Regions from separate parts of the Rahnella sp. WP5 genome, predicted to be linked through region 4. Evidence: predicted binding sites of a transcription regulator. Region 4 holds the regulator's gene; each other region holds the start of a gene.
The links. The regulator LexA, encoded in region 4, represses DNA repair genes until DNA is damaged. The targets are predictions, from matches to a motif close to TNCTGTATGTACATACAGNA.
Positions count from the first base shown of each region.

Region 1: EX31_RS14115 (metal-dependent hydrolase) is a predicted target of LexA. The motif match lies at 995-1,014, and genes of this name have one in related genera.
Region 2: EX31_RS01260 (YebG family protein) is a predicted target of LexA. The motif match lies at 962-981, and genes of this name have one in related genera.
Region 3: EX31_RS01510 (DinI-like family protein) is a predicted target of LexA. The motif match lies at 913-932, and genes of this name have one in related genera.

Region 1 covers NZ_JQJR01000014.1:85,943-88,146, reverse strand. The annotation lists gene EX31_RS14120 (L-cystine transporter) at 1-229, opposite strand, end outside; gene EX31_RS14115 (metal-dependent hydrolase) at 419-976, opposite strand; gene kduD (2-dehydro-3-deoxy-D-gluconate 5-dehydrogenase KduD) at 1,129-1,890, opposite strand; gene kduI (5-dehydro-4-deoxy-D-glucuronate isomerase) at 1,969-2,204, opposite strand, start outside.
Region 2 covers NZ_JQJR01000005.1:280,752-282,955, forward strand. The annotation lists gene EX31_RS01255 (helix-turn-helix domain-containing protein) at 1-500, shown strand, start outside; gene EX31_RS01260 (YebG family protein) at 553-948, opposite strand; gene EX31_RS01265 (GNAT family N-acetyltransferase) at 1,142-1,606, shown strand; gene EX31_RS01270 (LysR family transcriptional regulator) at 1,722-2,204, opposite strand, start outside.
Region 3 covers NZ_JQJR01000005.1:339,233-341,436, reverse strand. The annotation lists gene EX31_RS01515 (DinI-like family protein) at 398-637, opposite strand; gene EX31_RS01510 (DinI-like family protein) at 687-890, opposite strand; partial or broken gene EX31_RS01505 (porin) at 996-1,601, shown strand; gene EX31_RS01500 (RrF2 family transcriptional regulator) at 1,813-2,204, shown strand, end outside.
Region 4 covers NZ_JQJR01000012.1:28,520-30,723, reverse strand. The annotation lists gene dinF (MATE family efflux transporter DinF) at 1-361, opposite strand, end outside; gene lexA (transcriptional repressor LexA) at 660-1,268, opposite strand; gene EX31_RS11840 (diacylglycerol kinase) at 1,388-1,756, opposite strand; gene plsB (glycerol-3-phosphate 1-O-acyltransferase PlsB) at 1,874-2,204, shown strand, end outside.

The sequences.
Region 1 (2,204 bases), on a different contig from region 4:
GCAGCAACTGGACGTAGCCGTTACCGACAATATTGAACCAGGTAATTGAGGTTTTCAGTACCGGATCATCGGAACCGTAGATCAGCTGTAAAGCCAGGCCAAATACGACACCCATAGCCAGACCCAGTAAAACTTTTTTTGCCAGGCTCCATTGCTTGTGGCGGGTTTGTGCCAGCAGCAAAAGCAGGGCAACGAAAACCACTACGTTAAGAACGAGCGGAAGATTCATACCAGACTCCAAACTTATAATTTTGATAAATGAAACGGGTGTTTCCGGAAAAGGACTGCACCATCCCAAAGCATTGGGGGGCAGAATATCAGTTTGAGGGTCTGAGTATTTATATCCAAAAGGAATTCATTATAACTTTTTGTTGGTGTTTGTATTAATTTTCATCATATCGGCAATATTTCATGCTATTCAGATGAATAATTTCAGGATGTGATTAAAAAAGTCAGGATTTATTGCACCAATGATGGGCGTCCAGTCTGGCCAGAAAAGCGTCAGGCCGACCAGCATAAGGCAGAGCGTGCGCTCGAGTTGATTACCTTTCTGGCTGTTAATCAGCGGTAGCCGGAAACGCCATCGACAAGGCCAGAGCAGCGGCACTCCTGCAGGCGTCAGCATATCTGCCAGGATATGGCTCAGGTAACCGATAATCATGGCGTGGAAAGCATCAGCGGGGATCACCCAGTCGTGAGGGAAATGAGTGCGTAGCAGGAAAATCCCTCCAGCCACCGCCAGCAAACTGTGAGTGAATCCACGATGACCAAAAGCCCGGGCGATGGGGGCTGACAACCATTTAAGACGCTGACCCAGCACCGATTTGGGGTGATCAATATCGGGCAGCAGACAGGTAAGCAAAGACCCTGGAATGATGTGCCACCAGTCACCATGCGCCAGTTCGGGAGAAAGCTGGGCCTTCTTAGCAAATACTGCACAGGCAATTGAGAAAATGAGATGGCCTTCCGCCGTCATGACGCGTCCGAACTGGATAACTGTTATTTTATCCAGTATAAGTGAAACTGTCACAATCTTGGAAGAGATGCCCTGTAACTAATTGTCAACAGACTGATAAAAAACAAAAAAGCGTATAAGAATACGCCTTTCTGGTGTCACTTATGCTGCCCTTAACGCGCGAGCCAACCACCATCGACGGCAATGGTGTAACCATTAACGTAATCAGAGGCTTTCGATGCCAGAAAGACTACCGGCCCCATGACATCTTCCGGCAGACCCCAGCGTCCGGCGGGGATTCTGTCGAGGATTTCTTTGCTGCGTTCTTCATCGGCGCGCAACTGTTCCGTATTGTTAGTCGCCATATACCCCGGCGCAATCGCATTCACATTGACGTTATGCTTCGCCCATTCATTGGCCATCAGTCGTGTCAGACCCATTACTGCGCTTTTTGACGCGGTATAGGAAGGCACCCTGATCCCCCCCTGATACGAGAGCATAGAGGCAATATTTATAATTTTGCCACCGTTACCCTGTTTGATGAACTGCTTCGCCACGGCCTGAGACATAAAGAACAGCGTTTTGCTGTTCACATTCATCACATCATCCCAGTTTTTCTCGCTGAATTCGATGGCATCTTCACGGCGGATAATACCGGCGTTATTGATCAGAATATCGATATGACCAAATTCCCCGACTGCTTTCTCGATCAGCTCAGGAATGCCTGTGATGGTGCTCAGATCAGCCCTCAGATCGAGAAAACGGCGGCCTAACATGGTGACTTTTTTTTCAGTTTCTTCAGGGGCGGAAACGTTAATGCCCACAATATCGCATCCCGCCTGCGCGAGACCCAGCGCCATGCCTTGTCCCAGCCCGGTATTGCAACCGGTGACGATTGCGACTTTGCCGCTTAATTCAAATGAACGGAGGATCATATTCAGAGTCTCTTTTGCAACGGCGCGTTCGCCATAAAAAATGAGTTGCTCTGCCGGTGAAGGCAGAGCAAGGGGGAGTTAGCGCAGTTCGCTGACTTTGACGTGATCCATGTCATCGAATACCTGGTTCTCACCGACCATACCCCAGATGAAGGTATAGTTTTTGGTACCCACCCCGGCGTGAATTGACCAACTAGGAGAGATGACTGCCTGCTCGTTGTGCACTAATAAATGACGGGTTTCCTGTGGTTGCCCCATCATGTGGAACACGGCAGTTTCCGCTTCCATATTGAAGTAGAAATACACTTCCATAC
Region 2 (2,204 bases), on a different contig from region 4:
TTTATTGTTATTTCATTCGCAAAGGCTGGTTTAAAACCTTTCATAACGACGAACCTGTGCTGATAGGCACGTTGTCAGTGCCGGGCATCATTGGTATTGGCGGTGCGGTGCCCTCAGAGGCCAGAATGTTTATTCAGGCGCAGGATGAATCTGAGATTGCCGTCTCCACCGTGGCGGAGATGCATGCCCTGATTGATCGTCTGGAGTTATGGGAGCCAATGGCAAAGCACTTTTTCAGGATGACCAACAATCTCTATGTCAAAAGCACAATGCTGACGGCACCGACATCCTATGAAATTCTGCGCCACCAGCTCATGGAACTCATGAAAGAACCGCCGGAAATACGCGAAAATATTCCTGCTGCCCATTACATTCAGCTTAAAACGCACCTTTCACGCAGCACGATCATGAAAGTGCTTTCACAATTGAAACAGGGGGGATATGTGAGGCTGCACAACGGTATTCTGAAAGAAGTGATCCGTTTGCCACTGAAATACTGAGCGTGGTATCAGGGGGGAAGAAAGCGTGCCGTTACGCACGCTGTTCTCTCCGTTACGCGGCTTTTACCGCACGGACTTTTTTGGCAGTGGCAGGTTTTTCGGCAACATTTTCTTCGGCAGCATTTTCTTCAACAGCCACGTTTTCTGCGACCACTTCTTCTGCTTCTGCTTCTGCTGGCGTTTCAGCGGCGGGCTGGTGTGCGATTTCTGCTTCCGGCAATTTGCTGGTGCGCAGAATATGCTGGACGGTGTCTTTCTGCTCGGCGAGGTGAAGTGCAATGTTTTCCGCCAGTGCTTCATCCATCCCGATATTGCTCTGTAACAGCCATTCAGTAAAAGCATCCGCCATGTCCAGCATCTTGTCGTAAGCGTCTGCTTCTTTCTTATTGGCAAAAGTCATTTTCTCTTCACCTTTTCTGACCACAACAAATTTTGTTTCAACAGCCATGATTCGCTCCTTATACTGTAATTATATACAGCATACCAATAATCAGTGCAGGATACATCATCCGGCCTGATTTTTATAGTGCGGCGCGTCAAAGGCCGGGCACATACCCTGGCAACTATAACGCGGGTGAATTTCTCAGCGTGAGCCGGTAAGGTAGAAAACGACCTGTTTTCAACGAACTTGTGAGGTTCCCGTGACAAACCTGAAAGCTGTATGCAACTGGACCAAAGACACTTATCTGATCACTACCGATTTTCAAAAACTGGATATTCCGGCAATTCACGCCTACCTGACCCGGTCAAGCTGGGCGCCGGGCATTGACGAACAGACAGTTCGCGCTGGCGCAGAAAACAGCCTGAACTTCGGGTTGTTCGACGACGGAAAACAGATCGGTTACGCCCGCTTTATCACGGACTACGCCACCTTTGCTTACCTGTGTGATGTCTATGTGCTGGAAGATTATCAGGGGAAAAATCTGGGCGCATGGCTGATCGAATGTGTGCAGTCGCATCCGGTCACAGCAAAACTTCGCCGGATGGCACTCTTTACTTCTACCGCGCCGTGGTTGTATCAAAAGTTTGGTTACACACCGGTTAACGAACCTGACTACACCTGGGTCATCACCCGGCCAGGAATTTACCTGAACAAAGACGGGTAGTTCAGGCTTTCCTGAACGCAGGGCTGGAAACAGAAACTGAATTCTGGCCAGGGTCTTTCGCATTGGTGAACTCATCGCCGTCGGCCTGATGGCGCGGGCCACATTCCGGACCGTTCTATATACAGGCAGCGGCTTTGAGATTTTCAGTCACCATCCGCACAAAGTTATCGCGAATGACATCTTCATTCCGGGCGTCCCATGCAATCCCCACCTGCCAGCGCGTCGCAGGGCCGGTGAGCGGAAGTATTTTCAGCTCCGGCGGCGCAATATGCACGACGCTTTCGGGTAGCAATGCCACGCCGATGCCGGCCGCTACCAGTGCGACAATAGTCTGGATATCCTCCGCCAGTTGAACCGATGAAACATGAAACAGATTCTCCTGTAAAAAACGGTCTGTCTGCGCATTCAGCCCCCCCGCCCGCTCAGTATACAAACGCAGTAACGGACGGTTCCTGAGCCGTTCACTCATATCCTCGCCGTTATCTTCAGACACTACCAGCACCAGTTTATCCTCAAACAGCGCGTGGTAACGGAGCGGTGCAGGCGGCGGGACACGCACAAAACCAATGTGCAGTTCCCCGCGTTGCAGCATGTCGTA
Region 3 (2,204 bases), on a different contig from region 4:
CCCTGTGACACAGCTCCACTATCTGCCAGACACCCATGAACTGACAGATGCTGTTTTTTACTGAAGCTTTAGCCTCTTACCATGGGATATTTCCGTCTATCATCGATGAGAACATTACAAGTAATACGAGAACTATCATTAGTGCTGGCACCAGTAAATATTTCATCGAAACTCCATGTAATGAATCAATCAAAAGACTTTTCATGATGTTAGTAAAAGGCTCATAATAACATCTTAGACCTAATCGGAGTTACCATAAATACTGGGGGAATATCAGGGGGAGGGATGTAGCAAACCGGTCAGTGCATTCAACCACGAGGCCTCTGATCGGTTGCTGTCATGACAGTGAAAGTATAATTTTGTGTGTTTTGGGTGTCAAGATGCGCCGACATCATCATTAATCAGGCTGAAACCAGTCATCTGTACTTTCCCACGTTTCCTGAAGTATTACTTCGATGGCTTCTTTATCGACAGTGCTCCCGCCGATAACGGACAGTCCATCCATGCCAGCCAGTCTGACAGTTGCCTCAGCGCCGGGATAAACACGCTGTAGCCGTTTGTTGAACTCAATGGCTAAAGCAGATAGAGCGCCAGCAGGTAATTTTTTTGTTTTATCTACAGTAATTTCAACACGCATAATCAGCTCCTTAGTCAACCGCCAGCCAGTTACCTGCATCATCAAACATCTATTCCACTATTCCGGCCAGAATAGCTTTTTGTGCTTTGCTGGCATCAGTGTTGATGCTGCTGAGCGTCACCATTGGCTTTACCTTCACGTCAGCATCAGGGAAGGTGTTATGTACACGCTTGGTCAGTTCAGTCAGGATCAGCGCATTGGCATTCGGCACACCGGCCATATTTCTTTTGTTGTACATCAGCTTAACAAGCATAAACTACCTTGCACAAAAAAAAGCCTGGATATACATACAGCAATATTTGTTTTAGTAAAATAAAACCTTTTCTGCAAAACTAAATTTATTCCTCATGAATTCATGGGGATGCGTGGTGGGGTTTATTTACGTAATCAAACTGAAAATCAAGTTAATAATCATATTAAACATATAGTTAATGGACATTTCACTTCCTACGACTTTGGTATGGGTATCACTGCGGGTGCCGCGTATGCCTCATCTGACCGTACAAACGATCAGACGACTTCTGCAGGCGAGAATTTTGCAGGAGGGGATAAAGCTGATGTCTGGACTGTGGGTACAAAATATGACGCAAACAATGTCTATCTCGCTACGATGTATTCCGAAACGCGTAATATGACAATGTTTGGTGAGAGTGGTGTTGCAAACAAAACGCAGAACTTCGAAGTAACCGCACAATATCAGTTTGATTTTGGATTACGTCCTGAAGTGTCTTACCTGCAATCTAAAGGTAAGGATTTGACTGCAGACGGCAGTAATACTTCTGATAACAACGATAAAGATCTGGTTAAATATGTTTCTGTTGGTGCGAGTTATTACTTCAACAAAAATATGTCCACCTACGTTGATTACAAAATTAACCTGCTGGACAACGATGATAATTTCTACGAAACCAACAAAATCTCTACCGATGATATCGTGGGCGTAGGCTTACAATATCAGTTCTAATCTCCGAAACTTCTCATAAAAGAATCTGAGTACCAAAACCCATCTCCGGATGGGTTTTTTTGTGCCCTAAATCGTGGCTTTCTGTGCGTTTAAGAGGTGTCTGCCTTCAATAATGCAACAGTGTTTGTTATATTATTGACCAGATCACGTATAGGGGATTTCCTCTGTGATACGGTGCTTCACCTAAGACTTGGTTTCTCAGGACAATGACATGTTAGATTATCGCTTTCCGACAGCTATGCAGATGGTGTTTTGTATCGCTCAGTCCCAAAAGGCTGGCCAGCGCTGCACCAGTGCGATTTTAGCAACGGGTCTGGAAGCCAACTCCAGTTTTATCCGCAAACTGATGGTGCCACTGACTCAGCATGGCATTATCGTCTCCACACTTGGTCGCACCGGCTCAATTACACTTGGCCGTCCGGCGGAAGAAATCACACTTCGTGATATTTATTGCGCGGTGATTGAAGATAAACGTCTGTGGGCAGCTCGCCCGGACGTGCCCGCCCGCTGTGTGGTCAGCGCCAATGCCTGCACCTATTTCAAAAACATTGTCAGCGAAGCTGAAGAAGCGTCGTTTCAGGTGTTAGCCCGTCATACCGTTGC
Region 4 (2,204 bases):
GCGGATGACGGAATACCACAATAATGACGCCCGCCAGCACAGCCAGAAGAAAGGGTTGTACAAAAGCACGCGCCAGAAGCTGGTTATCTTTCGCGCCCAGCGCCTGAGCGGTCATGCCGGTGGTACTCATCCGCAGAAACAGTAAGAGCATAAAAAGGAAAGTGGTGATCATCGAACCCACAGCCACGCCGCCGAGATAATCCGGGCTGTTGAGATGACCGATCACTGCGGTATCCACCAGGCCGAGGAGCGGCACCGTGATATTGGAAAAAATCATCGGCAACGCCAGCATCCAGAGCGCTTTATCGGCAGGGCTTAAAAAGGTGTTTTTGAGTGTGTGTCGCAGGGAATGATGTTGCATAGAGAATCTCATGCCGGAGGTTCAGGTTATGCCTGTAAATGACATCGCCCCGAAAGGGGCGATGATGAGAGAAACGCATTTCTCTTTGAATTCACATGGATGCCAGAGGCGGCCGCCATCCATATTCAATTAGTTTTAGTCTTGTCTATCTGACACAGCAATTTCTGACTTAGTCATATCTGACCGAGTAATTCGCGTTATATCAAGGCGGCAACTAAGCGAACGCCGGGAGCATACACAAGTATGTGACCGGGGTTCGCGAAGGCAGCCAACGCAGAGATAGCTCGAAGTACGAAGGTCAGATCCAGTCGCCGTTGCGGATAACACCTACGGCTAAGCCTTCAATGCTGAAATTCTGCTCGCGCAAATCCACCACGATCGGCTGAAACTCGCTGTTCTCTGGCAATAACTGCACCACACTGCCTTGTTTTTTCAGGCGTTTCACGGTGACCTCATCATCGATACGGGCCACCACAACCTGACCATTACGCACGTCTTGCGTTTTATGCACGGCCAGCAGATCGCCGTCAAGGATACCAATATCACGCATCGACATACCGCTGACACGCAGCAGGAAATCGGCGCTCGGCTTAAACATTGCCGGATCGATCTGATAGTGCCCTTCGATATGTTGCTGCGCCAGCAGCGGTTCACCGGCGGCAACGCGGCCAATCAGCGGTAAACCTTCTTCTTCTTCCATCAGCAGACGAATGCCGCGTGATGCACCGGAAACAATCTCAATAACACCTTTACGCGCCAGCGCTTTAAGATGCTCTTCCGCCGCATTGGGAGAACGGAACCCCAGACGTGATGCAATCTCTGCGCGGGTTGGTGGCATACCGGTGGTGGAGATATGATCGCGAATAAGGTCGTAGACCTCTTGTTGTCTGGTCGTTAAAGCTTTCATTCCGCCCCCTGGTTGTTTATACAGTCTTGCTGTGAGTATATACAGCTAAACGGTCAATGAAAACCTAAGATTGAATAAAAACAGGGCATAACGTTGATTCCTGGAATGCAGATTCCAAATCAGAACCATCGCGACCAAAAGATGCTGACCCAGACAAAAATCGCCAATATGATGGTCAGAAGTACGGCAGCAGAGCCGATATCTTTTGCGCGACCAGAAAGCACATGAAACTCAGGCCCGATGCGGTCTATTGCACATTCCACCGCGCTGTTGAGCAATTCCGTGACACAGACCAGCACGACGGATCCCACCAGCAGGATACGTTCAATGGTGCTGACATCAAGCCAGAAAGATAGCAAAATTAACGGGATAGCGACGCTGGCCTCCTGGCGAAATGCCGCTTCGTTTTGCCATGCCGCTTTGAATCCTTTCCAGGAATAGCCGGCCGCTTTATAAATTCGGGTAAATCCGGTGACTTGGTTCGCCATTTGGGGTACTGATCCTTAGAGTGTTTGCAGCATTTTAGCTTTTATATGACCACAGATCTCCACGGATCTTTCTGGTATCCTTGCGGCGAAATTGCTAACAAGAGGCTTCACGTTTTTATGTCAGGTTGGCGTAGACTTTATTACACATTATTGAATTTACCACTCTCATTGCTGGTAAAGAGCAAGGTCATACCTTCAGATCCGGTTACCGAGTTGCATTTAGACCCGACGCGGCCGATTTTGTACGTATTACCTTATAATTCCAAAGCCGATTTGCTGACGTTGCGTGCGCAATGTCTGGCGCAGAATCTGCCTGATCCTCTTATTCCGCTGGAAATTGACGGCACCCTGCTACCAAGCCATGTCTTTATAGCCGAAGGCCCGCGCGTATTCTCTTATTACACGCCGAAGCAGGAATCCGTAAAGCTGTTCCACGACTACCTTGATT